Regions from separate parts of the Paraglaciecola sp. 2405UD69-4 genome, predicted to be linked through region 3. Evidence: riboswitches for the same ligand, from Rfam matches in the RefSeq annotation. Region 3 holds a riboswitch; each other region holds the start of a gene.
What was found. A riboswitch is a leader RNA that binds a small molecule or an ion and turns the genes downstream of it on or off. The one in region 3 is predicted to bind thiamine pyrophosphate.
Positions count from the first base shown of each region.

Region 1: it holds a riboswitch for thiamine pyrophosphate, as region 3 does, so the genes downstream of both, ACMUMK_RS10100 (TonB-dependent receptor) here and thiD (bifunctional hydroxymethylpyrimidine kinase/phosphomethylpyrimidine kinase) in region 3, are expected to answer to the same signal.
Region 2: it holds a riboswitch for thiamine pyrophosphate, as region 3 does, so the genes downstream of both, thiC (phosphomethylpyrimidine synthase ThiC) here and thiD (bifunctional hydroxymethylpyrimidine kinase/phosphomethylpyrimidine kinase) in region 3, are expected to answer to the same signal.

Region 1 covers NZ_JBLIXM010000002.1:832,498-843,247, reverse strand. Annotated here, with positions in the region: gene ACMUMK_RS10120 (tetratricopeptide repeat protein) at 1-1,223, shown strand, start outside; gene ACMUMK_RS10115 (tRNA(Met) cytidine acetyltransferase TmcA) at 1,275-3,374, opposite strand; gene ACMUMK_RS10110 (acyl-CoA thioesterase) at 3,438-3,815, shown strand; gene ACMUMK_RS10105 (hypothetical protein) at 3,883-4,734, shown strand; TPP riboswitch at 4,833-4,937, shown strand; gene ACMUMK_RS10100 (TonB-dependent receptor) at 4,997-7,084, shown strand; gene ACMUMK_RS10095 (hypothetical protein) at 7,140-7,397, shown strand; gene pnuC (nicotinamide riboside transporter PnuC) at 7,397-8,002, shown strand; gene ACMUMK_RS10085 (phosphotransferase) at 7,999-8,793, shown strand; tRNA gene ACMUMK_RS10080 (tRNA-Trp) at 8,907-8,983, shown strand; gene ACMUMK_RS10075 (DNA polymerase III subunit psi) at 9,040-9,555, shown strand; gene rimI (ribosomal protein S18-alanine N-acetyltransferase) at 9,583-10,029, shown strand; gene ACMUMK_RS10065 (XRE family transcriptional regulator) at 10,059-10,313, opposite strand; gene ACMUMK_RS10060 (hypothetical protein) at 10,548-10,750, opposite strand, start outside.
Region 2 covers NZ_JBLIXM010000004.1:218,242-228,991, reverse strand. Annotated here, with positions in the region: gene uvrA (excinuclease ABC subunit UvrA) at 1-1,403, opposite strand, end outside; gene thiC (phosphomethylpyrimidine synthase ThiC) at 1,698-3,638, opposite strand; TPP riboswitch at 3,803-3,925, opposite strand; gene ACMUMK_RS14970 (5-methyltetrahydrofolate--homocysteine methyltransferase) at 4,228-5,583, opposite strand; gene ACMUMK_RS14965 (TonB-dependent receptor) at 5,598-7,970, opposite strand; gene ACMUMK_RS14960 (MerC domain-containing protein) at 8,090-8,491, shown strand; gene ACMUMK_RS14955 (MFS transporter) at 8,673-10,013, shown strand; gene ssb (single-stranded DNA-binding protein) at 10,026-10,586, shown strand.
Region 3 covers NZ_JBLIXM010000001.1:591,650-602,399, forward strand. Annotated here, with positions in the region: gene ACMUMK_RS02660 (BON domain-containing protein) at 1-88, opposite strand, end outside; gene ACMUMK_RS02665 (sodium:solute symporter family transporter) at 249-1,688, opposite strand; gene tenA (thiaminase II) at 1,762-2,457, opposite strand; gene ACMUMK_RS02675 (HesA/MoeB/ThiF family protein) at 2,512-3,516, opposite strand; gene ACMUMK_RS02680 (thiamine phosphate synthase) at 3,513-4,133, opposite strand; gene ACMUMK_RS02685 (thiazole synthase) at 4,141-4,914, opposite strand; gene thiS (sulfur carrier protein ThiS) at 4,917-5,117, opposite strand; gene thiO (glycine oxidase ThiO) at 5,130-6,146, opposite strand; gene thiD (bifunctional hydroxymethylpyrimidine kinase/phosphomethylpyrimidine kinase) at 6,143-6,973, opposite strand; TPP riboswitch at 7,041-7,146, opposite strand; gene ACMUMK_RS02705 (PhzF family phenazine biosynthesis protein) at 7,370-8,167, shown strand; gene ACMUMK_RS02710 (alpha/beta fold hydrolase) at 8,229-10,184, opposite strand; gene ppc (phosphoenolpyruvate carboxylase) at 10,384-10,750, opposite strand, start outside.

The DNA.
Region 1 (10,750 bases), on a different contig from region 3:
CGGCTTCTCCGAGCATAGTATATGCTCAAGATAAAGCAAAACCAGTTGGTCCGATAGCTTGTCCTGATTATAAACGTGGACCTACCAATATCCCTAGTCAAAAAGTGGGTAAAAAGGTAGGTCAAGCGCTTGAGTTTTATAACAATGATCAAGTACCAGAAGCTTTAGAAGTTTTATACGAAATTGAAACGTCGGATGAGTTTGATAGAGCTTTTACAGATAGGTTTATAGGTAACTTACTTGCCACTCAAAGTGGTCAAGGTAAGAAATCTATAGAGTATTTACAAAAGGCTGTATCTGTTAATAAGTTAAATGACTCTGAGCAAGTTGGTACTATCAAGTTGATTGCAGATTTAAGTCTTCAAGAAGAAGAATATGGAGATGCAATTAAGTGGTATACCCGTTGGTTGGATACAACCTGTAAAGAAGATTTTGATGTTTATTTCAGAATTTCAAACGCATATTATCAAACTGGTAAGTTTGCTGAAATTATAGAGCCTATCAACAAAGCTATTAGCTTGTCAGATAAGCCAAATAAAACAGCTTACGCGCTCAAAATGACTTCTTATTACAACCGCAAAATGTATAAAGAAACCATAGCTGTTCAAGAAGATATTGTTAGACTTTTTTCTGACGATAAGGCTCAGTGGACGCAACTAGGATTCTTTTATTTATTAGTGGAAGACAATAAGAAAGCTTTATCTACATTTGAGGTTGCTTATGGTCAGGGTTACTTGACTAAGGCCGCTGAAATTAAAGCTTTAAGCCAGTTGTATACGATGAATGATATTCCTATCAAGGCTGCTAAAGTTCTTGAGAAGCATATTGATTCAGGACTTGTTGAAAAGGATGCGAAAACTTTAACTAGTATTGCTACTTCTTATCAACAAGCTAAGGAGTTCAAAGAAGCTGCTGATTATTATGAACAGACAGCTATTCTTACTTCTGATCCTGATATGTATCAAAAACAAGGCGTTATGCTTTATATTGCTGAGCAGTATAATGATTCGTTAGTTGCTTTACAGAAGGCCTTAGATGGTGGCTCTGATAAAGTTGGCCGTATTCATTTAACTATGATGGAAGCCAATTTTTATAAAGGTAACTTCAAAACTGCTTACAAACATGTGTTAGAAGCTAAGAAGGATAAGGCAACAGCTCGTAGTGCGAGAAGTTGGGAACCTTATATCAAAGAAAAAGCTAAAAACCGTGGTATAACACTTTAAAAAAAAGCTCCTTCGGGAGCTTTTTTTATATCATCAATATCTTCGCAAATCTTAATTTAGTATTAAGTCTTTCATACAAGCTCTAAGGAGCGATTCAATTTGTTTTTTCCCCGTTAATGTAAACTCAGACTTTATCTTTTCATGTGATTTATTTTGCATGATAAAAGCAGTTAGAAAAAGAGAGTGCCTTTTGGGAATGTTACAATTGCCTATATTAGAAGACACAGCTAAATAAATATCTTTATAACAGCTTGCGAGAGGCCTTGTTCCATTTATAAATTGAAGTACCTTGTCGTGATTATAAGTTTCTAGTTCATGGTTCGATTGCTTGAGTAGCATCAGTGCAATATCAGTCGATATATTTTGCAGTACTTTGCTTAGATTAAATCTAAAGTTTTCAGAAAATTCCTTCTCTAATCTATCAATTAAGCCTTTTGGTGTAGTGTTGATTGCCTTTATGCAAATACAACTTTGTTCGCCACTTGATACCTCTGCTTTGTGGGATATTTGAACAGGGCTAAATTTACTTTTACTCCAAAACTTAATTATATCCGTGTTTGCCCCAAAAGCAGCGCTTAATAGATTTATATTATCGAAGCTAGCTTGTTGCTCGATATGTTTTATCAAAGCTTCTCCTAAGCCTTGTCTTTGTAATTTAGGGGTTATAGCTATTCGACTAATTCGCCAGTGTCTTAATAGACATAGTTCAGGCAGATAATACGTAGAGGCCAGTTGTTGGCATACTAAGTGACCTTTGAAGCGCCTACTGCATTCTGCTATGGCTTCTTTCATGTCAGTTAGGCATTCGCCCCCTTCTTCGATAATTTGAACAACCCCTATAACATGGTCGTTGTCCATTAAAGCAAAACAATGTTGTTCTTGAGCGTCTAAAAGCCTTTGTAAGTCATCCGGGCTTGTTTGGTAATGAGCCTCAAGAAGTAGGCTGAAAACTTCCTCCAGTAAATTATGATCTTCTAAAAGTTCAGCTTGGCTTATTTTTCTAAAAGTAAAATTTTCTTTGCTGTTGCTATGGGAGATACCATTTCTTTTATAATTATAAAACATGGTATTAAACCAAAAATTCTCTAGTGTATCTGATGCGTACCATCTAATTGGTTGATTTAAATGTATTCTTTTATAGTTTGGTTTTAGCTTTTTAATAATATTGATAAATTTTACTTCGAAACCTCGGCCGCTCCCTTCATAGCCATGGCTTGTTGTACTAAAAATAATTCTCGGAAATTTTTCTAATAGCTTGATTAAAATAGGTATTGGTATGGCAGCGGCTTCATCTAAAAATAGCACATCCGGTAGCTCGCTCTTCGACAGCACTTCATCTATAGCTTTGAAGCTAAGGGAACTATTATTGATATTTAGGGAGTAGTTATTGGATTGATGACCGTTGGGAAGTCGCTTTTGGGCATGGTTGAATATTTGTATAGTATTCGTTTTTAAAGGAGCTGTTACCCATATAATTAAGTTTTTATCGATCATCATGCTAGCGGCAGCTATGCCAAGTGCTGATGACTTGCCTCGCCCTCGGTCAGCAGTTACAAGAAGTGGCCTATGGGCTCTTCCAAGTGCATGTTTACATATAAGTTGTATGGCTTCTTCTTGTTCTGCGTATCTATTTTCAGTAATTGTATCGCCTAAATAACAAATAGGAGATTGAAATGACTCTTCAGTTAAAATAGCTACGTCTTGGCTATTTACAAAACTAGAAGACAAATAGTTGTAGAAGTTATTTTGTAAATCTAAGCGGTTATAACCGAAAGAAATACGGTTAGCATTTTCAGGATCAGGATATGTTATCCAGTCTGAAAACTGCGGACATAATAGGATCATTACCCCATTTGCTTTAATCGTACCACTTAAGGCTATTGCAGCGTTTGCTCTGAAGCCTTCAAAACAGTCTAGGATTAAATGGTTGTACTCTTGCCCTAATTTACTTTGATAGTCTTTGATATTAATGGTGTCGGCGTTAGATTGCTTTTTCCCTACGAATAATGAGTTTTCGTCAACTAATTCAGTTAAGGAGTCTACACACTCGTTTACCCAGTCTCTATCACCGCTAATTACTAATAATTGTCTATGGCAAGGTTTGTTATTTCGGCTTTTAAACCAAATACTTAATTGACTAGGTGAGTTCACTTAATTAGGATTCTTTCTCTATCGTAATTGAGATAGTGTAAGCAAAATAAATGAGGAATACGAATGCGCTTTTTATCTAGAAGGTTGGTCATGCCCAATGATCTAAATTATGCAAACTCTTTGTTTGGGGGGAGGGCGTTAGAATGGATTGATGAAGAAGCGGCTATTTATGCAATTTGCCAATTGGAAACTAACGTTCTAGTAACTAAACATATTGGAGAAATTAGTTTTGAGTCGCCTGCAATGCAAGGAGATGTTGTAGAGTTTGGACTTGAAACTAAGAGAGTGGGGAGAACGTCTATCACTATTACATGCCTAGTGAGAAATAAAATTACTAAAAAGACCATATGTATGGCTGATGATATAGTATTTGTAAGTTTAGACGCTGAAACTAGGTTGCCTAAACCCCATGGAAAGACAGATAGTTTGTTAGAAAGTTAATACTTTAACCGTAAATCAGGTTACGCTGCTTGTTGATTTTAACTACATATATTAAATGGATGAATACTTGAAACTGGTTTATAAAATATTGTTAACGTCGCTAGTTTTTCTATTAGTTTTAAATGAAGTAAGTGCAGCACAAGATGAGAATTATACTCTTATCGAAGAGTATGACCTGCCAGCTGAATTAAAAGAGTCATCTGCGCTATTTTGCTCCAGTAATGACACAGCCTTTACGCTAAACGACTCGGGAAACCAGGCTGTTATATATGAAATAGATAATAAAGGAATCATAGTTAGCAGCCGCTCCCTAGATATTAAAAATAAAGATTGGGAAGCAATAACCGGTGACGAAAATTACTTGTATATAGGAGATATCGGTAATAACAGAGGCAATAGAAAAAAATTAAAGATCCAAAAAGTAACTAGAACTGGTGAGGCGCAAGTTATAGAGACGGTCGAGTTTAGTTATTCGAATAACATAACCAATGATAATAAATATTTAGCCCATGATTTTGATGCTGAAGCCATGGTTAACCATGGTAGTAACTTATATTTATTTTCGAAAAGTTGGGATACTGGAACGCTATTTATCTATAAGTTAGACAAAACTACTGATGAGCAAGTTATAAAACCTGCTTTTGAAGTGAATGGTTTACCAGGTGTCATTACTGGAGGGGATTATGATACCAAGCGTAAACAGTTTGTTTTAGTTGGATATAAGGTTTGGGGGCTGGGATTTTTTTCGCCTTTTATGACCATATTGGATGAAAATTTAAATCTTGTTAAGTACTTTAACTTAGAAGGATATGGACAAGTGGAAGGTGTTTGTATAACTAGTAACGATGAAGTTTGGTTTACACAGGAAAACTCGTTTTTCTCCAAGAACAAATTAGTTAAAGTAAAAGTAACTTACTAAATATCTTTTTGCTCTTTCACATATCTTAACTTTTATTGCTAATCAGCATGGCACTGTTACACTATGTGCTCTCATAGCAACGAGTTTAGAACTTGTTGCTTTACACCAAGGGGGGCCAAATACGGCTGAGATTTGAGTGCAAACTCATGACCCTTACACCTGATCCGGATAATACCGGCGTAGGAATGGTAAGACATAATTATTCCCATTTACGTGCCGTAAAGCCGGATCTTTTCAATCAATTCTGAAGAGATCCTCCTAAATGAAGTTTAGTAAAAAGCCCTTAGCGACCTTAGTTAGCTATTTTTTAGTTAACACTCTTGTATCGGCTCAAACCGTTGAAGAAAACGTAGAAGTTATAACAGTTCAAGGTGCCTTAGTAAGTACACCTTTATCTAAGATGGCTACTAGTATTTCTATACTGGATGAAGCAGCCATTACAGCCCGTCAAGCACAACATCTTGAAGATATTCTAAATCGAGCTGCCAATGTTAATTTTGCCAGTGGCGCAAGCAGAGGGCGGTTTGTACAAATTCGAGGAATAGGTGAGCGTAGTCAGTTTACGGATCCTGTAAACCCTTCAGTAGGTTACTTAGTCGACGGAATTAATTATTCAGGGTTACTAGCAGGTGCAAGTACTTTTGATATTGCCCAAGTAGAAATATTTAAGGGCCCTAATAGTGCTCGCTTTGGCGCTGATGGCCTAGCGGGAATGATTAATGTTATCAGTAATGATGCCAATGACGAAACCAGTTTTGACACACAGTTTGGTGTCGCCAATTATGGAAGTTGGAACCTTGGAGCCGCTGTAGGTGGTGCGGTTAGTGACTCAGTTAATTATCGTCTTTCCGTTCACCAAAATACCAGCGATGGCTTCATTGATAACATTTGGTTAGACAGAGAAGATACAAATAACATTGATGAATTAACGGTAAGGGGAAAGCTAAACTGGGAAGTTAATAAGGAACTAAACATAAAGACAGTTGTGCATTTAATTGATGTTGACAATGGCTATGATGCTTTTTCACTTAATAGAGACCGAACTACCTTGTCAGACGAGCCTGGTTTCGATACTCAAAAAAGTGAAGCTCTAGGTCTACTTGTTGACTATAAAGGATTAGATTTTGCCGACTTGAAAGTTCAAGCAAGTCTGATGCAAGCCGATTTAGGTTATGGTTATGATGAAGATTGGAGTTATGTTGGTATAGCTCCAGGTTGGGAATACTCTTCTACCGATCACTATTTGAGAGACCGTAACGACAGCAATTTAGAAGTAAAACTAAGTAGTAAAAACAGCGAAGGTAACACTTGGGTGGTTGGTGGTTATTTTTCTGATAGGTCAGAAGATTTAACTCGTGAATATACTTGGTTGGAAAATCCTTTTGAGAGTCAGGTCGACCGTCTTGATTTAGCTTTGTTTGGTCAATATAAATATCTTATATCTGACTCTCAGTGGATAACGAGTAGCCTACGCCTTGCATCACAAACCCTAGACTATAGCGATTCTTATTCTACAGATGAATCAATCGATCACTCTGATTGGGGAGCAGAAATCAGCTATCACCAAAATGTTGGCGACAATAGCATGTTATACCTCAGCTTATTACGTAGCTATAAAATGGGTGGGGTCAATGGACAGTCTTTAAGTAAGGTGGACGATGAAGACGTCGCTGATTTTAGACAGACTATTTTAGATAACGCTATTTTTGATGCAGAGTCTCTTATTGGTATTGAGTTTGGAATCAAAGGTACCAACCAAGAGGGTACTCTAACTGTTGACTTCAGTACTTTTTACCAAAAACGAGATGACGTTCAATATAAAAACTCTATTGTTAACGAGCAATCATTCGTTGATTTTTATGAGAACTCTACAGATGGTAAAAATTACGGGGTTGAAGCAATTATCAATTATATTTTTTCTGATGACCTAAGTGCTTTTGCTAATATTGGATACTTAAAAACTGAGATTAGTAATATCACCCGCCAAGATGGTTCTAATATCGATGGCCGAGAACAAGCTCATGCTCCCACCTATCACGTTAATGCTGGCGTAAACTGGGAAATAACAGAGAGTATTAATTGGTTAATTGAATTCGATGCTAAAGATGATTTTTATTACTCTTTTAGTCACGATAATAAGTCTGACAGCGTTTTTCTTACCCATACAAGTCTAGATTATCAATACGAGCATTGGATGGTTAGTTTATATGCCCGAAATTTATTTGATGAGCTATATGCTAATCGAGGCTTCGCCTTCGGAAATGACCCGAGAGATGAATATGCTCCACATGTATACGAGCAATTCGGTGAACCGCGCCGTGTAGGTATCAATGTTAGATATCAGTATTAGTTGATTTTTAATGGCTGAACTCAGTCTGAGTTCGGCTCTTTACTTTGGAGTTACGATGAAGTTAGTTGCAGAGTTATCTATGTATCCTTTAAACGAGCAATATTTAGAGCCAATAAAGGATTTTATTGACAGGTTAAATAGCTATGAAAACATCAAAGTGAGCACCAGTGCCACTAGTACTATTGTGAGTGGAGACTATTTACCCACAATGCAACTGTTAGCTGAAGAAATGCAACGGAGCCATAAAGAAATAGGCCAGGCCATTTTTGTGTGTAAGTTTCTTAACGGTGACAAAATGAGCTCAAAAGTGTGATTGATAGTTTCATCGCACAGCTTACAGCGACGTCTTTCTTAGAAGGGGTTGCTGTTATCTTAGCTCTAGCCTATGTTTGGCTTGCTGCATTACAAAATGTTTGGTGCTGGCCTTGTGCTTTAGTTAGCACCGCACTATATACATGGTTGTTTTGGAGCGTGTCTTTGCCGTTTCACACCCTTTTGAATATTTATTTTATGTTGATGGCGGTATACGGTTGGCTCAAATGGACAGGAAGCAAAGAGCAATCGATTACTGTTAAAACCTTGCCTATATTTTATCATTTGTTGTTCATCAGCGGTTTATCATTAGCTGCGATTGGACTTAGTTATTATGCTAGCTCGATATTTGATTCTAGTTACTTATATTTAGATGCGTTTATTACTGTTTTTAGTGTATTTACGACTTTTTTAGTTACCCATAAAGTGAGAGAAAATTGGTTGTACTGGATAGTCATTAATATATTTGGTGTGTATCTATACTTTTCTAAAGGTATGTCTTTGACTGGGGTTTTATATCTGTTTTATGTGGGGTTTGCTGTTTACGGTTACCTTAAATGGCGAGGGGATAGCGCTATTAATAGCGACAATATAGCTGCGACATGAACTCCTTCTTACGCACCATAAAAGAAGAATTATCAAGTTTAGTATTTCTTCAGCCAAATTTTATTATAACGCCTATGGATGGCGGTGCGCTTAATAGTAGTTACCGCCTTCAAAGTGGCAGTACCTGTTATTTTCTAAAAACATTTGAATCAGATTCAATTGCTAAGTTAGATAGGCAAGCCCTATTTCTTCTTCAAGAAGAACTATTTGCTAACCATTTGGCCATAGAGCCTGTTTATTTATCAGGCCGACATCTGTTTCAAGTTGACCAATGGGTAGAAGATAAAACCTTAAATAAGGCTAAGTTATCTAAGACTGTCATTATCGAGCAATTAGCAAAAGCTTTGGTCAGAATTCATAAGGTGAAAGTGACTCATGCCTATCCTCTAGACTTACCAGCACAGTGGGCACATTACATTAGTATACTGGAACCTAGGGTAGAGCCAGCAGACTTAATCTTATTGCAAGAATACACTGACATATGGCGCTACGCATGCTCTGAGGAAGTGGTATTTTGTCACAACGATTTGGCGCTATCTCACGTTACCGCTAGTCAAACGCCCAAGGTATTTGATTGGGAATACAGTGCGTTATCCAATCCTTATTTTGATTTGGCTTCATGCGTCGTGATCAATCAAATAGGCCATAAAGAGGCTGTACATTTGTGTGCTGTTTATAGTGAGCTAATGGGAAAGCATGGGGAAGATGTTTGGCAAAAAATTAAAGGGATGCTACCTCTGGTTGAGTTTACGAATCGCCTTTGGTTTGCAGCTGCAAAAACAATCGATTAGCTTAAAATAAGCACTTATTGGTTGTTAAGTGTGCAGTTGACTTGTGGATGCTAAAGGGATAACCAAAATTACTTTACCTTTTACTTTACGTCAGTATAATTCAGGCCCTCAGCAGGAGTGTAGTTCCAATTGGTAGAACAGCGGTCTCCAAAACCGATGGTTGGGGGTTCGAATCCCTCCACTCCTGCCAACTTTCTTTTGTCAATGTATCGACAATCAACTTTCAATTCATGATATTGTTTTAATATGACACGCACTAGCCATTCATCAATTAGCACATATCAAAGCGCCATTTTAACTGAAATGGGGATTTCCAATTGGGGTTTATTATCCCAGGAAAAAGTTGAAGCTAGCCCTTCTGAGGCGCAAATGAAAGAGCTAAAACAGCCAGAATCAGTTGCGTACAACACATCTAGCGTTAAAGAAAGTGCATTGACCAAATTACAGCAGCTTAAAAAACAAAACGCTCCTCTAAAGAAAACAGATTCAATATTAACTACTTTTACAAAGGACGATCTATCTACTCCAATATTTCAAGATGTTTTGCTGGCATTAGAGTTAGCGGATACCTCTGTTATTCATGTAGATAATGGCCAAGAGCAGAGGTACGAAGAGTATCCAATCTTTTGGGGAGTGGGGGATAGTTTGAGCTACAAAAATAAAAAATTATATACCACAAGTTTAAAGGGGTTAAGTACATCCGCCACCCTAAAAAAGCAACTTTGGGACTTACTCAAAGAAGCTAAAGTTAACTCACTGTAACCTAGTAAACTTACCATCGACGACTCTATGGACTTAGAATTTAGCGCAGTCACTTCTGATTTAAATCAAACATGTTTCGATTTACACGTACAGGGCCAGTTTAGCCCATGGTCTAAGAGAATATTTGATGACTGTATAACTCCGCCATATTTTGCAAATTGCCTACTAATTGATGAGCAAGTAATGGGGTATTACATAGCAATGCCAGTGTTAGATGAAGTGACTCTGATGGATATTGTAGTTGATCGTAAATTTCAAGGAAAAGGATATGGTAAAAGACTTTTAGAACATTTTATAAAAGCATGTAGTAGTAAGAATGCGGTTCAATTATGGTTAGAAGTGAGAGAGTCGAATAAAGCTGCCATTTATCTATATGAGCAACAAGGTTTTGTTTTGATAGAACAACGTAAAAACTATTACCCAACCGCTTCAGGTAAAGAAGATGCGTTAATTATGGGATTATATATAGGTTAAAAGGAGGATTGCTCCTCCTCTTTTAGGTTTTACTTTCGAGCCGCAGTTACATTTAAGCTTTCTGCTTGCCCTTCACCTTCAATTGCCATTTTGACAAATTTTGAAGAGTTGTAATTACAACCCACACACATAGCAATGAACTGATTCATGCTAGGAGCGCCAATATTCTTTTCCCAGTTTTCGTATGTTTTACGAGTCTTAACTTTCGCAAGCTCAGCCATTTTTACAGTTGTTAAACCAGCGTCTTGACGCATTGCTCTTAAATCTGCACCACTTATATACATAATCTATTTCTCCAATTTTTATGAAACTACAGCAGAGTTATTTTTGAAGTTATTACACTCTACTTTCTTTGTCGGAAACTAGTTTATAAATAAAAATGTGGATTTGGTTCCACAAGGTGAAATAATTTCACTTTTTTAGCCAGAAGTTTACTTAGCTAAATACTACATCTCTTACGCTCTGAGTTTTGAGTGTAAGAGATATTTAATAGAATACTTCATCGCAGTAATATAAATTTAACTTAAGGCGTAAGTTGTGCTTGGCGGAGTACGCTTAGAGTTGGTCATAGCTAATTGTTGAGCAGGTGGAGTACGCTTAGAGTTGGTCATAGCTAATTGTTGAGCAGGTGGAGTACGCTTAGAGTTGGTCATAGCTAATTGTTGAGCAGGCGGAGTACGCTTAGAGCTTGTCATAGCTAACTGTTGAACAGGTGGTGTAC
Region 2 (10,750 bases), on a different contig from region 3:
CTCAACCTATCATTAATTTCTTTAAAGATTTTTTCAGCAATTTTCTCTCGCTTACCCGTTAAGGTTAACTTAGAAAAAAACTCTAGAGCCTCAGCTATGGATAAGTCAGACACCACATTCAATGGAGTATCACCAACAAATACGTTTCGTGCTTCTAACCTTAAGCGAGAGCCAGAGCAACTAGAACAAGGTTGTTGACTGAGATACTTTGATAGCTCTTCACGCACTGCATTTGACTCGGTTTCTTTATAGCGCCTTTCCATATTTGGAATAATCCCCTCGAAGGGATGTTTACGCTCCATGATGTCACCGCGGTCATTAATGTACTTAAACTTTAAAGAAGTACCTTTACTGCCGTGTAACACTATGTCTTTGGCCTTTTTATCTAACTCACCAAAAGGTACATTCAAATCAAACTCATAATGATCAGCTACAGCTTGTAACATTTGAAAATAATAGTAACTACGCTTATCCCAGCCTCTAATGGCTCCACCTGATAAACTTATTTCTTCATTGGCAATGATTCTATGTGGGTCAAAAAACTGCCTTGTGCCTAAACCATCACAAGTTTGACAAGCACCAGCTGGGTTATTAAAAGAAAACAATCGAGGCTCAAGTTCGGCCATGCTGTAGCCACAATGTGGGCAAGCAAAGTTTGCAGAAAAAACCAATTCATCTTTGTCTGGTTCATCCATGTATGCCACTTTTGCGGTGCCACCAGACAAGCCTAATGCTGTTTCAAATGATTCAGACAGCCTAAGCTTTAAATCATCTCTCACTTTGAAGCGGTCGACTACTACTTCAATAGTATGCTTTTTGTGTAAGTCCAACTCCGGAGGATCAGACAAATCACAGACATTGCCATCAATTCGGGCTCGAATAAAACCTTGGGCGGCTAAGTTTTCTAAGGTTTTAACATGTTCACCTTTTCTATCTTGAACAACGGGTCCGAGCAACATTAACTTGGTATCTGCTGGCATCTCTAAAACACGGTCAACCATTTGGCTAATAGTTTGTGCATCTAGTGGTACTTGGTGCTCCGGGCATCTAGGCTCACCAACCCGTGCGTATAATAATCTTAGATAATCATAAATTTCGGTAATAGTACCTACGGTCGAACGTGGATTATGGGATGTAGATTTTTGTTCAATGGATATGGCTGGAGATAAGCCTTCGATATGGTCCACATCGGGCTTTTCCATCATAGACAGAAACTGACGAGCATAAGCCGATAAAGATTCGACATATCGTCTTTGGCCTTCGGCGTATAGAGTATCAAATGCCAAAGAAGACTTTCCTGAACCAGACAAACCTGTAATGACTGTTAGTTTATCTCTAGGGATATCTAAATTTATATTCTTCAGATTATGAGTTCGAGCCCCACGTACTTCTATTCTATCCATTAGTTACCAGATGCGCCGTAAAAGAAGAAGTATTACACAATCTGCCATCTAGCTCTATGTTGATTATGCCAATGACATAAGTTAATTATAGAAACCATACATCGGACAAATAACAAACAATAGTAACCGCTGTACACTTAACTGGTTCAATCATGTTTCCCCGTCTATAAGTACACAGCGCACCTAGGCTTAATATTTTATTCTTGGCCTAATAGCCCCAACTTAGCAAAATTAATTGCACGCTAAGTTGGGCAAGGTGAATTAAAAATCCATCACATTATGGGCCTGTTGGTTTTAGTCAATAGGCCTATATAATTGTGCTCCTTGTGCCTTAAACTCTGCAGATTTTTCAGCCATAGCAGACTGAATGTCAGCGTTACTTAAGCCACTTCTATCAGCAGCCAGTCGAGAAGCATCTTGCTCAACCTGAATATTTTGTTTTGCAGCATACTCTCTCACTTCCTGCGTAATCTTCATTGAACAAAATTTAGGTCCACACATAGAGCAAAAGTGCGCGACTTTTGCAGACTCTTGGGGCAAGCTTTCGTCATGATAGGCCCTAGCGGTATCAGGGTCTAACCCTAGGTTATATTGATCCTCCCATCTAAATTCAAAACGCGCTTTAGATAAAGCATTATCACGAATTTGCGCCCCAACATGCCCTTTAGCTACATCTGCTGCATGGGCTGCTATTTTGTATGCTATCAACCCTTGCTTTACATCTTCTTTATTGGGCAAACCCAAGTGCTCTTTGGGTGTGACATAGCACAACATAGCGACTCCGTGCCAAGCTATCATGGCAGCGCCAATACCTGAGGTAAAATGATCATAACCAGGTGCAATATCTGTGGTTTGCGGCCCTAATGTGTAAAAAGGTGCCTCATTGCAAATATCCAACTGTTTATCAATATTTTCCTTAATCAACTGCATGGGAATGTGGCCAGGCCCTTCGATAATAGTTTGAACATCATACTGCCAAGCTATTTTCACCAGCTCGCCTAATGTTTCTAATTCAGCAAATTGGGCTTGATCATTGGCATCCGCAATACAACCTGGACGCATACCATCTCCTAAAGACAGGGAAACATCATAGGCAGCACACAGTTCACAAATTTCTTTAAAGTGTTCATATAAAAAGCTCTCTTTGTGATGGAACAAACACCACTTGGCCATAATAGAGCCGCCTCTAGACACTATTCCAGTGAGGCGTTTGGCTGTCATAGGTACATAGCGAAGTAACACCCCCGCATGTATAGTAAAGTAATCAACTCCCTGCTCAGCTTGCTCAATTAAGGTGTCTCGAAACACCTCCCATGTTAAATCCTCAGCAACACCATTTACCTTCTCTAGAGCTTGGTAAATAGGAACCGTACCAATAGGCACAGGGGAGTTACGGACAATCCATTCTCGGGTTTCATGTATATAGCGACCGGTAGATAAATCCATTACTGTATCGGCCCCCCAACGCGTTGACCACACTAGCTTTTCTACCTCTTCTTCAATTGATGAGGTTACGGCTGAGTTACCAATATTGGCATTTACTTTTACTAAAAAGTTACGGCCTATAATCATAGGCTCTGCTTCTGGGTGATTAATATTTACGGGGATAATTGCTCGCCCCCGGGCCACTTCATCGCGTACAAATTCTGCAGTGATTGGCTGGCTTACCTTAGCTCCGAAAGCTTGGCCGGGCGCTTTTTGTGTTAACACTTGGTCACTCACTTGCTCGCGGGCCATATTTTCTCGAATAGCTATGTATTCCATTTCGGGGGTAATCATGCCTTGTTTGGCATAATACATTTGAGTCACGCGTTTCCCTGCTTTTGCCTTTAGAGGTTTATCTAAAGAATCAAAACGTAGGTGGTCTAAACCATCATCTGCCATACGCTGTTGGGTATAACGTGAACTAGCATGGGCTAGCTGCTCGACATCGTTACGTTGCATTATCCAATCACGCCGCAGTTTATTTAGTCCCTGACGTACATTGATGTTGGCATGTGGATCAGAATAAGGTCCGGCACAGTCATAGACCATGATATCTGGGTTTTTCTCTTTAATGGGCGCTGTTTCAGTTCCTCCTAAAATAGTATCTGTTTGCGAAATAGCTCGCATACCTACTTCTATATTATGAAGCTTTCCTTTTAAGTAAACCTTACTGGAGTTTGGGTGTAAAAGAGGTTTGAGGGTATCTATAAATTGTTGTGCATGGGCACGAGTTTGACGACGGTTTGACATTAGCAATCTCACATAGTGTTAATAAAAGTGTAGTTTGCTTGTCTGGAGAGTAGGTGTTGAAAAGCGCCAACAAAGTGCTGTTACCATTTATGTTTAAAATGATAAGGCAATACTCTGTTAGGCAATATTGTTCAAAAATATGCACATGTTAAATAAACATATTCAATCACATTACGCTTGTTTCCTTCGCGAGTTCTAACTCGATCAGGTTCAACGGATCCCGAATTAACGGTCTCAGCTTATGATTTTTAACTTAATAACAATCAATAGCACTCCGACAAGAGCGCGCATTATAGGCAAACAAAACCCATAGATACAAGGTGTAATCAGGGAATAAAATCAACCATATAAATTATCGTTACTCGTTGATAAGAGGTGAAACTAAGAGCAAGTGAACTTTGGTGGCTATGTTTACAGCGAATTGTGCGGCATTTATATAATTAAAAGCCTATTGGAAATAAGCCTGAGGTAATAAGCAAGGCTAACTTTGCTAGCTAAAAAGCCATAAAGTAAAGCCAAGTAAGATTAAGGCCTAGCAGTAGTGCCAATAAGTACGCATGTAAAGCGTACTTATTGGCCCAATTAAGAGCTAGTGGTCTTCAGCTATACCCAACCAAACAACGGCCGCTGGAGTAAAGTCTAAACTAATTTCTTCGGATACCTGCATATCATCAAGAGACAAACTCAATACCTGCTGTGAAACTGGATTAGTTATAAATAAAACCTCTTCATGTTGTGAAGCCGTCATTGCAAACGACTCACCCTCTTCAAGTTCAGCAGCGCTGGCATTCGCTACATCAATTTTTTGAGAGAACTCCCAATGCACATCTCCGTCTTCATCATGCTCTTCAAGTAAAGTCACATATCCTAGGTTATCCAAAATAGCCAAGTACTCTCCTTCATAAGAGAACCCATAAGCTACTGGACTCGCACCTTCTGATGCTTGCCAATCTATCAGCCCCATACTTTGAGAAGTGGGTGAAATAGAAACAAGAATAGCACCCACACCGTCGTGTGAAGAAGCTACTCCAACGAAGGCCTCATTGTGTTCATGGCCATACATACTGCCAACTCGGACACCATCAAGCACATCAATATTTTCTATAAAACTACTACTAAATACTTCATCGTCTTCAAGTAATAGAAGTACGCCGTCACCACACCCAAACGCTACAGCCGTTTCATTTTGCGCTGCTCCGTGGAGGTCCGCACACTCACCGTCAAAACTCTGCTCTAGTTCATATTCATCATCATGCAAATGATAAACTGCAACGCTATCTGGCAGTATAGTGGCGGCAGATAGGGTCTCTGCGTCATCTCGCCTGACTGATGTAATTAACATGTCACCACGAGGCTCAGCGACACCGTGCATATTAATAGTAAAATCTAGGGTAGGCACATCAGTGATTTCACTAGCAATTTGGGTATCTGTCACTACTTGCACTGCTGACGGAATACCTAAGTCTGCATCGCCATCATAAAACACTGCTAATTGCCCATCGTGAGTTATGACATGAGTCGGGCTACTACCTATTAAGGTAAAATCGGAAAAAGCTGGGTCTTGCTCGTAGTCATGTAAATGCTCTACATGGTCTTCACGCCATAATCCACCATCAAGAAACTCTGTTAAGTCGTTACTTCTGTTATTTATAACTGCATAACGGTAACCAGCAGAAGCACTTAGACTACTGCCCTCAAAGGTACTTGAAAAAGAGTCTAAAGATTCATTGGTATCTAAATCAAACACTGTAAATAAGTCAGATGCAGCATCGCTTACCACTAAGCGCCCCTCTGATTCAATCTCATACTCAGAATCATGATCGTGATCATCTTCATCTTCTGTTATTTCAATTGACTCTAGTTCAACAATATCGGTTGTAGCGTCACCACAGCCTGTTAGCAATAATGCGCTAGCAATAGCACTTAGAAAAAATATACGTTTCATTTATAAGTTCCTTTTTAGAAGTAACCACGTACACCAAAAGCCAAGTTTCTGCCTGGTCTAGGTGCAATGTTTTTCAAGAATGAGGTATGTACTCTGGCTTCGGTATCAGTTAGGTTTTCACCACTTAGATACACGGATAAGTCCATAGTGTTTAATGGGATATCGTAAGTAACACTGGCATCAACTAAGGTGTAGCCTGCGGTCTCAGTTTCAAACGAAGCAATATCATCTTGCTTTGCATAATGAGTGATATCTAGATCCGCTCTGAGCCTATCTAACGTATACTCAAAATGCGTACCTACACGCATAGGTGAGGTTCGAGGTAGTGCTCCGCCATCTCTGAGACGAGCTTTTACGTAATCGGTAAATACATTAACTTTTAAGTCATCTGTAGCCTGCCAAGCTAGCTGCAGCTCAAATCCATGTAAAACTGCATCAGCTGAGCGAAACAAGTAAACAGGTAACTCGTCAGTATGCTCATCAGTTTCAGTCTCGCTGGATTCTTCTTCATCATGGTCGTGATCATGGCCACTTTCAGCAAACAAACCTGTGTCTATCTGATAATAGTAATTATCCACTTGGTTATAGAACACATTAAAAACAAACCCTAACTCACCTTGGGTTTTTCTAAAGGAAAGGTCTATGTTATTAGCGGTTTCTAGATCGATGGGTGAACTTGATAAAACAAATTGACTATCCTCATCTGCATCAAGGTCAAACAGTGCACCTATTTCATAAGTTTGCGTACCTATGTGAGGGCCAAACGAGAGCAACTCAGATGCAGAGGGTGCCCTTTGCGAGCGAGACACAGATACACCTAAGTTATAACTTTCGTTAATCGTGTATACGGCACCTGCTGAGATTGACACTGGGGTAAACTCTTGAGCAACACTAAATTGGCGAATCACTTCACTTTCTTCATGATCGTGATCGTGGTCGTCTTCTGACTCCTCTTCGTCATGGTCATGGGCTTCTAATTCAGGTAAAAGTACACTTGGAGCGTCTAATGTAACCCGCTCTATCCGTGCACCTAACTGAAGTAAAATATCTCCAAAGTGACGTTCTTCCATTAAAGCGACAGCAAACATTTCCATATCTGAGGGAGGCGTAAACGCCTCTTCGCCTTGAGCAAAAACCTCGCTAGTTTTGTAATGTAAACTTAACCCTCCTCGCCACTGTGCATAAGGAGTATGGATAAGCTCAACACGGGCTTCATTAGTTTGGTTACTAAACTCTGTACCTGCGGCCCCACCTTCAATTTCAACATGCTCATAATCGGTCACGCCAACACGAAAGTGTGCACTTTGTAAAAAGCTGTCTTGAAAATCGTACTCGCCTAACATTTGCCACTTAGTTTGTGATAAATCAGCAAATACCGCTTCATCGCCATGGCTATGACCAGGAATGCCATACTCTCTATCAAACTTATCTACCGCTAGGCCGACATATCCCTGTTCAAACAAGTAGCTGCTACCTAACGTAAATCCATGAGAGGTTTCTGCACTGTTTTCAACTGTATGTTCTCCAGAAGGCTCATCAATATCTGGAGCCACAGGGGTGTCATAGTCATCTGCATCACGATAAAAACCATCAGCGTAGAACGCGAAATTATCTAAGCCTGTAGTTAGATTAAAAGACGCAAGCTTTTGGCTATTCACCGTTTGCCCTTCAAGTAATACCTCACCTTGGGTCTCATTTGAGGTGGGAACACGTTTATCTACAACATTCACAACCCCACCTATGGCGCCACTACCAAAAAATAATGTGGCCGGGCCACGCAATACCTCAATCTGATTGGCCGTAGATGCTTCACTTGCAACAGAGTGATCTGGCCCTACTCTAGACACATCGCTTACATCTAAACCATTTTGTGTCACCAAAACCCGTGGTCCACTCAAGCCACGAATAATAGGTGTACTGGCAACGTTTCCATGAAAATTAGACTGAACACCAGGTAGCTTTTCTAAGGTATCACCAAGGGTAGCAGCCTGCTGTCTTCTAAGGTTTTCTCCTGATAAAACACTGACAGGTGTCGAAGATTCCATGACAGACAGGTGCATAGGAGTTGCATGTATGTCAATAACCTCAATGGCGCTCTTAGCTAGTACTAAATCCGTTTTTTCCGGATCGCTTGCTGCTCCTTTGTAATGTAAATGGGCATAACCAGGTGCAAAAACATGCAAGGTATAATCTTCGTCATTTACCTCTGGCAAGGTAAAATAGCCACTACTATCTGTTCTTGTAAAAAGCTTTGCCGCTTCCACCTCAACCGTAGCATTGGCGATAGGCTCCCCCGACTTGTCGGTAACAGTACCTGTTAAAGTTTTAGCTATTAGTGGCGCAGGCATTAGCAAGCTAATCCCCAAAGCCAACCGTGAAAGTTTCATGTGTTCTAGCCTTTTTGTTTTAATTTTATGTGATAATATCTCAACTCTCGACAATGTTATGTTATAATATAACAATCAATCAAGGGTTATTTGTCATTTGGAATATTTAAGGAGGCGCTATGATTAAAGCGCAGTTGCTCGCTGATAGAGTCGCAGTTTTGTTATCGTCCTTGTGCGTCATTCATTGTTTGATTACCCCTATACTTATTATTGCCATACCTTCTATAGGTGGAGTGTCACTATTAAAAGATGAGACTTTCCATCAACTGCTACTATTTTTTGTGGTGCCTATAGGGATCATTGCGTTATCGATTGGCTACTTACATCACAAGCAAAAGTGGGTAGCAGCATTGGGGATGGTAGCTCTAATTACTTTAAGTAGCCCACTATGGATTGCCCATGAACATTTAGGACATTATGGCGAAGAAGTAATTACTGTTATTTCATCTATTTTTTTAGTATCTGCGCATACCTTTAATTACTATTTACGTCGTCAGAAAAGCCCAAGAGTACACCTATAGATAAATAGTAATACTTACATTTAGTGATAAGATTTGCCGAAAAGTTAATACATATACTGTTACGAATCACAAAGGGAACTATGTGAGTCGTAGAAAAAATTATGGTAACCTTTACGGCTAAGCTCTTTAGGCTTAAATTAACATCCCTTTTTACATTAACCGAAGTTAGATACTCTCCACATTGAACGCCATTGAATTACGCACCTCATTTTCCTTAGCATTTATATACGTATTACGCATGCTAGGCTTATTTATGGTGATGCCTGTCTTAGCCATAAGTGCGACACATTACGCTGACTACTCTGCCTTTTTAGTTGGTCTAGCAGTTGGTGGGTATGGACTAACCCAAGCGCTACTGCAAATACCTATGGGAGTACTGTCTGACAAAATAGGTCGTAAACCTATAATCATAGCTGGTTTATTATTATTTTCGGCAGGGAGTGTTTTAGCCGGAGTAGCTGAAAGCTTAACTTGGGTAGTCGTAGGTAGGCTACTTCAAGGTGCGGGCGCCATAGCTGGTGCCATTATGGCTTTAGCTGGCGATCTAAGCCGTGAAGCACAACGCCCTAAAGTCATGGCTATCATAGGGATCTCGATAGGCTTCTCTTTTTATATAGCATTACTACTTGGACCAATAATTGCGGCAAAATTTGGTTTAAGTGGCATATTTATAGCCACCGGCCTATTAGCACTAGCCTGTGTTTTACTCGTTGTGTTTGCTGTACCTAACGCAGTTAATATAGCCCCAAAAGGGGACACATTACCCGTCATTGAAGATATCAAGAAGCTATTTACACACCCTCAACTAATAAGACTAAACATTAGTGTATTGCTTTTACACATGATGATAACCCTAGTGTTTGTTCAAATTCCTATATTTTTAGTAGATTTAAGTTGGCCCCTTGCTAGTCATTGGCAAATTTATTTAATTGTATTATTCGCGTCTATTGTTGGGCTTTTGGTACTGATGAAAATCGCAGGTAAGTATCCTAATGGTGTAATGCAAATAAGCGTGCTAGGACTAGCACTGGTTTTTGTTCTAATGATTTTTGGCCATCATTCGCTGCTCTATCTAATCATTTTAGTTAGTCTATTTTTTACCTGTTTCAATTATCTTGAAGCAAATTTTCCCGCCATGGTTTCAAACATTGCACCTGCTGGTAAAAAAGGCTCAGCAATGGGAGTGTACGCCAGTTTCCAATTCCTAGGAGCATTTATAGGCGGCGTAACGTCGGGAAGTATTAGTGAATATTTTGGTATTCAATGGGTATTTGTCTTGGCCAGTTTAGTTTGTGTCATTTGGGTGTTAATTATCAAAGGAATTTCTGCCACGGATAGACGAAAAAGATATACACTTAGGATACAGAAACAAACTACAGATCTGGCATTTCAGCAACTTGCAAAATTAGATGGGGTAATAGACTTAACTATCGTCCCCAATGAGCAAATTGTATATTTAAAAGCAGATAATAAAAATTTCGATATTCAGCAAGCTAAGCAATTGCTGAACATACCAGAATAATTAGGAGTCATAATGGCGAGCAAAGGTGTAAACAAAGTAATTTTAGTTGGTAACTTAGGTAAAGATCCTGAAGTAAGGTATACCCCAAATGGCAAAGCTGTAGCCAATTTAACCTTAGCCACCTCTGAAAGCTGGAAAGATCAAAGCGGACAAATTCAAGAAAAAACAGAATGGCACCGTGTTTCAATGTTCGGTAAATTGGCTGAAATTGCAGGAGAATACTTGCGTAAAGGTAGCCAAATTTATGTTGAAGGTAAATTACAAACCCGTAAATGGCAAGATCAACAAGGTCAAGACAGATATACAACAGAAGTGGTGTTAGACCCATTCAATGGTGTAATGCAAATGTTAGGTGGCAGAACCGGCGGCCAGTCTGAAGGAGGCTTCCAAGGACAACAACGCCAAGCGGCCCCTCAACAAAATCAAGGCTATCAGCAACAACCAGCTTCTCAGCCTCAATACCAACAGCAGCCACCAGCTCAGAATCAAGGTTTCAATCAAGCGCCTGCTCAAGGTAAACCAGCTCCTGCACCGGAGCCTGATTTCGATTTTGATGACGATATTCCATTCTAGGAAACGTAAAATTAAGAAGTGTTAAAATAAATCGCTTTTTAATTCAATACAAAATTAAAAATCTTGAAAAACACTCTTAAAAGCCGCTAGTTTAGCGGCTTTTTTGTTTTATCGATTAACTTGCTAATTAGTCAAGTAATAAACGGATTTGGTAGTAGTGAGTC
Region 3 (10,750 bases):
CTTCTTTCCAAGTATTTTCAGCACTTGCTGTGAAAGAGGCTGTACTAATAACAGTTGCGATTAATAGTGAAAGACTTGTACGTTTCATATTTTTCTCCTGTTTAAAGTTCACATGGGTTAATGCCAGTTCAATGCCAATATGTAAGATATTGATTTTTATATGTTTTGTTGGTTTGTTCCAATTTTGGATATTGACTACCTATGTAACCACTACCCGTTAAAATGTAAAAATTTCATGTGATTATGGTTTAACCACCTATTTTGTTGATTGTTTTATGAATGATTGAAAAGTCGAAAGACTTTTTGCTTGGTAGTGATAGTAAAACTAAGGAAGTAGCTACGGGAGTAAGGGTAGCTAATAAGAAGGATTCAAATAAGAACGCTATGGGCTCTCCGGGTTTCGGAAAATATAGTAAGCCTGCTATTAATCCCCCTATGATGCTAATCAGCGCTTGGTAGTTTTGATAGCGGCTATTATAAAAGCCAAAAAATACCGGGAATGCGGCAGCACAGCATAGTAAATCAGCCAATAGAAACAGATACAAAATGCTATAACCTTTAGCGGCAACCAGTAAGGCTAGTACCGATATCAAAACAATTAACAAACGGGATGTTAAGGTTAATTTGTGTTGTGTAAGGGAGGGAAAGAGGCGATTAAGGTCGACAATAAATAGGCTATGAAAACTACTTATAGTGGAGTCTGCACTACTCATAATAAGTGCTAGACCGAAAAATATCATACCTACTAATAACCAGCTGGGGGCGTTATCTAGAACAACACTAAACAGCGCTGTAGAACCAGATCCTGGAAGTGATAGGCCTACAAAGGCTAACCCAAATAAACCAAATGCAATCAGAATAGGGAAGCTAACCAGCCCACTTAATATAAAGCTATTTCGTATAACCTTATCTGTTTTGGCTGCAAATATACGTTGCCAAGTGCCTTGATAAAATAAACCGGTTAAAGATACTGCTAAGAAAAAAGTAGCTCCAGTTTCCATGCCTTGGCTGTCAAAGGGGTTGAGTAGTTGCGGCGCTTTTTCTTTTAACCCATCTATTACTGGTGCCAAACCACCAGTAGCTTGCCAACCTAAAACAAACATCAGAATAATAAAAGGGAGTATGACCAGCATTTGCATACGATCTGTAAAAATTGTGACTTTTAAGCCGCCGTATAAGGTATAGAGTAAGGTGGAAAGCATTACAATAGATGCGGTTACCCACAGCGGTACAGGCGCTAACAATGCAACCATTTGTGCAATGCCAGTGAGCCCCGCAGAAAGTCCAATAAAAAGATAAAACAACATAATAAATAGCACACATAAATATACAGAGCGGCCATATCGAGCGCGCACAAACTCGGTTAAGGTATGGCCTGTAGGCATGATTTCTCTTATTCTGGTGCCTAGGGGGATCATAATTAAGCTGGGTATTAGGGTCCCTAATGCGTAGCCAAGTATTGCACCTATGCCTCCCCAAGTGGCTGACTCTGCTGGGCCAAATAACACCCAAGTACCCATAGTTGTGGCGAGTAGGGTTAAAAAGGTGGCGTGACTGGTTTGACTATTACGTGCCACAATAAATTCTTCTAAGTCTCCTTGATGACGACGAGCAAATACAAGACCTGCAACAGCAAATACAGCAGCAAAAAAAGATAGCCAAAGTATGGCTGTGTTTGAATTAAGCAAAACGATTCCTATGATGTAAGTTGTTAACCTTGCAGGCAGATCTTGTTCTTAATAAATACTCAACAAGCAGGGGTTATTTTCCTGCTCGTAGACCCATACTCCAAAACTGAGACTCTAGCTCGGTGGCTTTAGTAAAGCGGGCTTGCATTTTATTCCAGCGAGGGCTTTTTTCTGGGTTATCACCAATACGACTAGCAATAGCTAAATCAACTAAGTGGCCTACTTCCACGCAGACGTTCTGAAAGTTTTCTCCGCAGTATGTATTTATCCAGTTCTCGTAGGGGTGTCCTGGGTAAACGCTATCTTGTAAGCGCAGGCCTATTTCACCATATCCAAACGCACAGGGAGCAAGGGCTAAAATTAAGTCTAAGAAGTCGCCTTGTAAGCCAGAGTCCAATACATAGCGAGTGTAGGCGACTGTCTCTAGCTCTTCTTTAGCGTTAAATAAAGACATTTCATCTATGCCTTGGGCAGCACAGGTTTTGATATGCAAAGAAAACTCTCGGTTAATAAGCGAGTCTACTGTGGCTGCACATAAACGCATTTCTTCGGGAGATTCAGCCTTTACAACGCCTAAAGCCCAAGCGCGAGCATAATGGGTTAGATAGACATAATCTTGCACCATATATTGTAAGAAGGCTTCTTGAGGCAGTGAGCCATCGGCTAGGCCGTTAACAAAGTCGTGGGTAATGTAGTCGTGCCACTGTGTTTTACATCCCTCTCTCATAAGAGCGAAGGTCTTTCCGTAATTGGGTATTTTGGTCGTCATTTTATTGCCATCTTGTTTAGTTAAGTAAATGTGTTGAGATTCTTTAGTGCATCACTACAAAGGATTCTCATGCATAGCTATTAGGCAAATATTGCCTTGCCAATAATCTTGTAATAATCGAGCGGCTCGCCAAGCTGTTAGCCCAGTGCGGCAAACCATGACAGCTCGCTGTTGGGGGCCAGGTTTGGGACCTTCTGATTGAAAATCCTCTATCGTATGGTGCAGCACTTCTGTAATTTGGGTACTGGGGGCGCTTTGTGCCTCTAGGCCTCTTAAGTCAACTACCCAGTCTTGTGGATTTATGTTTGCTGCATCAATAAAACTCAATTGCTGGGCAGCGGGTGGCTCCGGAGCATCATCAAACCGAAATGCACTTTGGCGAAGATTTTGTAAGTCGATAGAAAGTAGCTGTCCAAGTGGAGAAGGGGATATGTCTAAAAGTATATTCAATGCATACTGGGATTGAATGCAGCCAACTGCGCCTACTACAGGCCCCATTACGCCCGCCGATGAGCAGTTTTGTGCTCGCTGTGGTAGCTCAGGAAAAACCGCTCGTAAAGAAGGCGCCTTACCGCAAAAGCCGCCTACATAGCCAGTAAAGCCAAGTGCTGAAGCTGAAACTAATTTTATGGATGCTTCATGACAGTAATCTGAGAGCATATAGCTCACTGCAAAGTTGTCGGCGCAATCTAAAACTATATCTACACCATCACATAACTTGGCAACATTACTTGGAGTAAGAGACATGAAGTGATGGGTAATATTACAGTCTTTATTTAACGCGTGTAGATGGTTTTTTGCGCAGAGCACTTTAGGCTGGTTTACATCGGCTTCTCGATACAATACTTGCCTATGTAAATTAGACAGTGACACTCTATCGCCATCCACAATACTGATATTACCCACGCCAGCTGTTGCTAAGTAGGGTAAAACTGCACAGCCTAAACCTCCTGCGCCAACCACTAAAATATGTGCGTTGGCTATAACTTTTTGACCACTTTCGCCCACTTCAGCTAAGCAGGTTTGACGTATGTAGCGGTTAGTTTCAAGAATGCTCATGACTGCGCCTTTGGCAGCTCATAAGTACAAGCTTCAAGCCATTCTGTTACCCGTTGCTCTGGGCTACTATGCAAAGTGATGTCAGTAACTGCTGCTACTATATCTGCGCCAGCAGCAAAGGCTCCTTCTGCTCTTGCCACCGATATACCGCCTATTGCCACTAGTGGCGTTGTGCCGAGTTTTTGCTTCCATTCGGTTACTTTTTCTAATCCCTGTTGATGCCATTTCATTTTCTTCAAAATGGTGGGGTAGACAGGGCCAAGGGCAATGTAATCAGGATTTAATTGCTTAGCTAAATCTAGTTCGTCATAGTCATGGGTGCTTATGCCTAACTTTAATCCGGCTTGTTTGATTTTATCTATATCTGCTATTTCTAAGTCTTCTTGGCCTAGGTGGATCCATTCACAGCCTAATTCGATGGCTAATTGCCAGTAGTCGTTAATAACTAAGGTGCAATTATGTTGTTCACATAAGGCTTTGGCTTTAATGATTTGGGCGCGAATATCGGGCTCACTGCTGTCCTTTATACGCAGTTGTACTAGCTTTATACCAAGTGGCACCAAGCGCTCTAGCCAATCGTAGCTATTAAATATGGGGTAAAAACGACTTAAATTCATAGGGTATTTAGTCCAAAAATGCTTTGCCGAGCAAAGGAGTGGAAGGGGCAGCCATATCTCGTACTTCCATAGGATCTGCCTGAGCTGCAAGTTGTCCTGCACGAATAGCTAAAGAAAATGCTTCGGCCATCATTGCAGGGTCTCCGGCTTTAGATACCGCAGTGTTTAAAAGTATGGCGTCTAACCCTAACTCCATGGCTTGTGCAGCTTGGCTGGGTAAGCCTAATCCTGCATCCACAACCAAAGGAATATCTGGAAAGTGAGCTCGAAGGGCGCGTAGTCCAAATACATTATTTAGCCCCATTCCTGAGCCAATAGGTGCGCCCCAAGGCATCAATACTTGGCAGCCTGCATTGACGAGCTTGTCAGCTACCACTAGGTCTTCTGTTGTATACGGGAACACTTGAAATCCGTCTTCCGTGAGAATGCGAGCGGCTTCTACTAGGCCAAATACATCAGGCTGCAAGGTGTCTTCTTCACCTATTACTTCTAGTTTTATCCAAGGGGTATTAAAAATCTCCCGCGCCATGTGTGCTGTGGTGACCGCTTCTTTTACCGTATGACAGCCTGCAGTATTTGGTAAAACACGTACCTTTAGCTCTTTGATGAGCTGCCAAAAATCTTGCCCTGCTTTATCACCACTGGCTTCTCGCCTTAAAGATACAGTTGCGACACTTGCACGACTTTTTTCAAAAGCGCGCTTTAAAATAGCGGGAGAAGGGTACTGAGCCGTACCTAGCATGAAAGGTGTGTCTAGCTGCACGCCATAAAATGTTTTCATTGCTAACCTCCTTGCATAGGCGCAAGAACTTCAACTCGGTCGCCATTTTGTAGTTGTGTATTTGCCCTATTTCCTTGGGGGACAAACTCGCCGTTCACTGCTGTAGCGACAATGGAGCCTCCATAACCTTGCTCAATCAGTAGCTCGGCCAAATGTTCTGATTGGCTTTCGATATCATGACTATTTAGTTGTATTGTTTTCATTTTTTAAATCTTCTATGAAGGCTCAAACCATTCGGGCTTAGAACCGTGATAAATATAATCTGCAACCATTTGTGCCAATGTGGGGGCCAGTAAAAAGCCATGGCGATACAAACCATTGGCACTAATAACGTTATTTTTATGGCGAATTTTAGGTAAGTTGTCAGCAAAAGCTGGGCGGCTATTTACACCTATTTCTAATATTTCTGCTTCGCCAAAAGCTGGATTGAGGGCATAAGCTGAGTTGAGTAACTCCATAACAGAGCGAGCTGTAGCATGCTTTTTGGCGTTACTTTCTACCATAGTCGCACCTAGCATGTAGATACCATCTCCCCTAGGTACTATGTATAAAGGGATCCTAGGGTGGAGTAGTCTAATAGGCCTGTGAAGCTGCACGTCAGGACAGTTAAGAATTAACATTTCACCTTTTACACCCCTAAGGTCTGAAATATCGGGTTTCGCTTCAATTCCTCTGCAATCAATTACTAAAGAGTCGTGGGACAAGGCTTCAGGCTCAGCAGTCTCATGTACAAATTTAACGCCTTTTGCAACTAGCTTTTCTTTTAGGGTGCTAAGGGCTTCTCTTGGTGATAAATGGGCTTCAGAAGGGTAATACAAAGCCTTTGAAAATTTTGGGGCTAGGTCAGGCTCTAATGCTGCTATACCTGCTGCATCCAATACATCATAATTTTGAGTACGTTTAGCAAAGCGTTGTAAGTCGGCTTGATCCCGGCCTAAAGCCAAAACCATGGAGCCTTGCTGCTTGACCAGCTCTGTATTGTCTTGCCACCACTTTGCAGCTTTTTGTCCATATCTAACTACCGCTTCTTCAGCACTTTCTGCCTCACAAAAAGGCGCAAGCATTCCACCCGCCCACCAAGAGGTAGATCCAGGTCCGGGCGCTAATTGGCGCTCTAGTACAGTAATTGTTAAGCCTTTATTTACTAACTCAGTTGCCACACAAAGGCCGGCTACTCCGCCCCCTAGTACAGTGATCTGCTCTGGCTTTTGGGCTAATACGCCTGTACTCATAATTGCTTCCACAGATGATGGAAGTGATGCACTGGTCCGTGGCCTGAACCTACATTTAGCTGGTCAGCGGCTAAGATAGCTTGGTGCAAATAACTATGGGACAAGGAAACCGCTTGGTGCATATCAACACCTTTAGCCAGCCAAGCTGCAATACTTGCAGAATAGGTGCAGCCTGTTCCATGGGTGTTCTTAGTCGCTACCTTTGGTGCTTTAAGGACACTTGTTTCAGAATTCGCTGTTATCAATAAATCGGTACATATATCGCCTTGGCCATGACCCCCTTTAAGCAATACGTATTTAGGACCTAGTGCTAACAGTTTTTTGCCGTAATCAGTTAGCAGGCTTTCATCTAGTTGCTCTTGAGCGGGTAAACCCAATAAAACAAGAGCCTCTGGATAATTAGGCGTAAGTAAATCTACCTTTGGTATAAGTAGGGTTTTTAGCGCATGCACAGCATCCTCTTGTAAAAGTGCGTCACCGGATTTGGCGATCATCACAGGATCTAGCACCACTAAACCTTGGTAATCTTTTATGGCTTCGGCTACGGCTTCTATTAATTCGCTAGAATACAACATGCCAATTTTAATGGCTTTAACATCTAGGTCGCTAAGTACAGCAAGAATTTGAGCGGTAACGATATCTATGGGGATACCATGTACAGCGGATACTTCGAGGGTGTTTTGAGCCGTAACGGCTGTTATGACACTTGCGCCATATACACCATTTGCAGAAAACCCTTTAAGGTCGGCTTGAATACCTGCACCACCACCGCTGTCTGAGCCTGCTATGGTTAATGCGATAGGTGTAGCTATTGAACAATCGGACATCTATATCACCAAATTTAACTAAGCGACATAGGGTGTGGAGGCACGAAAGTGTGCAAAGAGTACGCTGAAATACAGCATATCCGTTCCCTACGCCGATACTAATCGGATCAGGTTCACCGGGTTAATGATATTCATCTCTCAGCCTAAAAATATAGGCACCCCGACGGACTAATTGCCACAGAGAATAAAAGACTTAATCCGAGTTTACAAGCTGCTTAGACGATAAATGTGTTTGCTATGGGTGGCTGCAGTAGACGAATATTATGATTGGGCGCTGGGCCACATTTTGCTGTGGGGGTGTATCACTGCTTTGATGCCCTTCATAAATATTTTAATAGGCAAGGCCTTACTAATCCTAAATAATAGCCTAAGAGTAGGTTGAAAATAGAGAATAAAGTGGAACTTGAAATAAACATAATTGATGCTTTTACTGATACTGTGTTTGCAGGAAATCCGGCTGCAGTTATTATAACTGACACTTGGATAGCGGATTCAAAGATGCAGTCTATTGCCTTAGAAAATAACCTTTCTGAAACGGCTTTCTTAGTTAAAGATACTGCTAATAGCTATCAAATTCGCTGGTTCTCACCCATCACAGAAATTGATTTTTGTGGTCATGCTACGCTGGCCTCAGCATTTGTTTTATTCAAAAAATTTCCAGAGCTTAGTACTGTAACTTTTATTGCTAAAGCTGTGGGTAAGCTTCCCGTAGTTAAAAAAGGTGATGGGGAAATTCAAATGGACTTTCCTAACAATAAGCCAGAGAAAATAGACTCCTGGCCCGGCGCATTAACATCTGGACTTTCAATTGAACCTAACGAAGTTTTCCGTAATCAGCAGGCCTATTTTGTTGTGTATGCTTCAGAGTCACAAGTGTTATCTGTGGTTCGTGATAATGCCAAATTAAAGCAGCTTGCGCCTTTGGATGTGGTTGTAACTTCTGTGTCTGAGCGCCAAGAGTTTGATTTTGTTTCTAGGTATTTTTGGCCTGCCAACGGTGGTGATGAAGACCCAGTAACAGGGTCTATTCATGCCGGTTTGGCTCCGTTTTGGGGGCAGCGCTTAGGTAAGAATGAGCTCAAAGCATACCAAGCCTCTAGCCGCGGTGGCGTGCTTAATTGCAAGGTGACTTCCAATCGAGTACTGATTTCAGGAAATGCGGTTCAATATCTAACGGGGAGCATTACTATCTAACACTAACTTGATAACGTTAAGGTTTGTGAAACGTTATCAAGTTAGGTTTTAGTTTTTTGGCTTATTTTTCGGTTTTCTTTAAGTAGGTATTTAAAAATTCAACGTACGCATTTGACGCTTTTATACGGTTTGCTTTTATAAGAAACCCATGGCCTTCATCTGGGAATAATACATACTCAACAGGTACATTATTTTCTTTTACGGCAGCCACTAGCTCATCACTTTCAACTTGCAATACTCTGGGGTCGTTAGCTCCTTGCACCACTAGGAGTGGCTTGGTGATGTTTTGGGCATGAAAAAGAGGAGAAATACGTTTGTGTCTTTCTTCATCGGTCGCTGGGTCTCCCATCTCGTCATATAATGCTTCTTTGTAAGACTCCCACCATGGTGGAATGGATTTAAGCGTTCGAACCCAGTTGGTCACGCCAAAAATATTAATCCCAACGTCGAATACTTCAGGTTCGAATGCAAGGGCCGCTGCCACCATAAAACCTCCGTAAGAGCCGCCCATTACTCCTATACTATCTTTATCAACCCATTCTAAAGATTCCAAGTATTTTCTACCCCACACTATGTCCTGTAAGTCGCCCTCGCCATGGGCTTTATCATCCATGTGAAAAAATGATTTACCGTATCCTGAGGAGCCTCTGTTGTTAGCACCAAGTACAGCATAACCATGATTGACTAGGTGCTGTATAAGTGCTGAATAACCTTTTCGGGTTTGCCCCCCTGGACCGCCATGAACAAATACTATTGCTGGTACTTTATTTTTAGCGCTGGCTTGCTTAGGTTTGTATAGTGTGGAGGGGATTTCTGTACCATCAAAACTTTTGTATCTAATTATTTGGGCTTCAACTAAGTTTGCTTGGTCGATTTCTTCATTTAAGGCATAGGTTAAACGTTTGGCGGTATCGCCAATATTCATGGTGTAGACATCGCTAGGGCTGGTGTCTCCATTGAGTAAAAATGCTATTTTTTTGTCATCACTTGAAAAGCGGACATTCATAATATTGCCGGCTGGTAAATTTGGAAGTTCTACATCTTTTCCTGTAGTGATGTCAGTTAGTTTGATCTTAGTTTCAGCGTCTTGGTTAATCCCTGAATATTTGTATCTCCCTGTTTGGGAGAAGCCAACAAAGCTTACATCCCATTGTGCTGTTTCATAAGCTTGCTTTTTAGCTGAGGCTAAATCATATAACCAAGCTTGATAAAATTCTCCATGCTCGTCGGTGGAGATAACTAACTGCTGACTATCTGGAGTAAAACTGTAAACACCATACTTTATATTACCTTGATGAGGAGTAATGAGTTTAGCGTCTTCATCAGTTGTTAAGTTTTTAAGGTAGATATTTGCGTCAGCACTTGTCCTTGGCTCAACTGCTGCTAACCATTGGCCATCTTTACTAATAGCAGAAATGCTTAATGCATTATCGTTTTGAAATATTAGCTCTCGATGATAGTCGTCAGCGTTATATGCATATAAATCAAATGATTTTGGATCCCGCTCATTGGTTAATAAATAAAAGCGCGCTTGATCACCCGACCACCCTAAAAACAAAGCTTTGGTATTTGCTGTTGGTGTTAGATCTAGAGCTTTTCCGTCTAGCTCTTGTACCCAAATATGGTTAAGTTCATCACCACCGTTATCTGCTGTGTACAAGAAGCGATTATCATTTGGAAAGTAACTTTCTGCGAAGATAGCTGAGTTGGCAGAGCGGGTCAGTTGGGTTAGCTCAGCACTATCTAAATTTAAAGAGTAAGCGTTGAATATCCCAGTATCATCACTCGATATTAATAGGGTGTTGTCATCGTTTGATATAGCAAACCCTTCTGAGTTAGCCATTACGTATGCAGTGGTATTAAAGAGCGCTTCGGCACTATAAGTTTGAAACGAGTGTTGTGCGTTAACGGGGGGAGCCGCTTCGGTTTTATTAGCGACAGTCTGTTTATTTGGGGCTTTATTGCAACCTAATAGGATTAAAGCAATTAAACATAAAATAGTGGTGGTAATCTTCATTGATTCTGCTCCTTTTTTAACCAATCTATCAAAGGAAATGTTAAATGCAAATCAATTTTAGGTATTTCGATAGTCTTAGGTATAAAGGCTGATTTTGATAAAGACCCGGGGGATGGTTTTGGGGAAGAAGTTCACTAAAATTAAACCAACCTATTTACTAAGGCAGTAAATAGGTTGGTTTAGATGTTTTAAAGCAAATTTAGCCGGTGTTACGCATACCTACGGCTATTCCAGCGATTGTCACCATCATAGCGCGCTCTAGTGTAGCGTCATGCTCTTCATCATCTAACAACCTAATACGCTTCAACAATTCAATTTGAAGGTAATGTAGCGGTTGTAGGTAACCTGCACGTATATTCATCGACTCTGTACCTTTAGGATCGCTTTCCATTACTGTCTTTTGATCTAAAAGTTTGAGAAGTAAATCTATGCTCATTTGTAGCTCAGAGCGCAATGCATCTCCAAAGTGCCTAAGTTCTTCAGGTACTAGGCTTTCATCGTACTCTTTACTGATGTTAGGAGCCGCTTTTGCAAACACCATATCTAACATTGACAATCTAGAATAG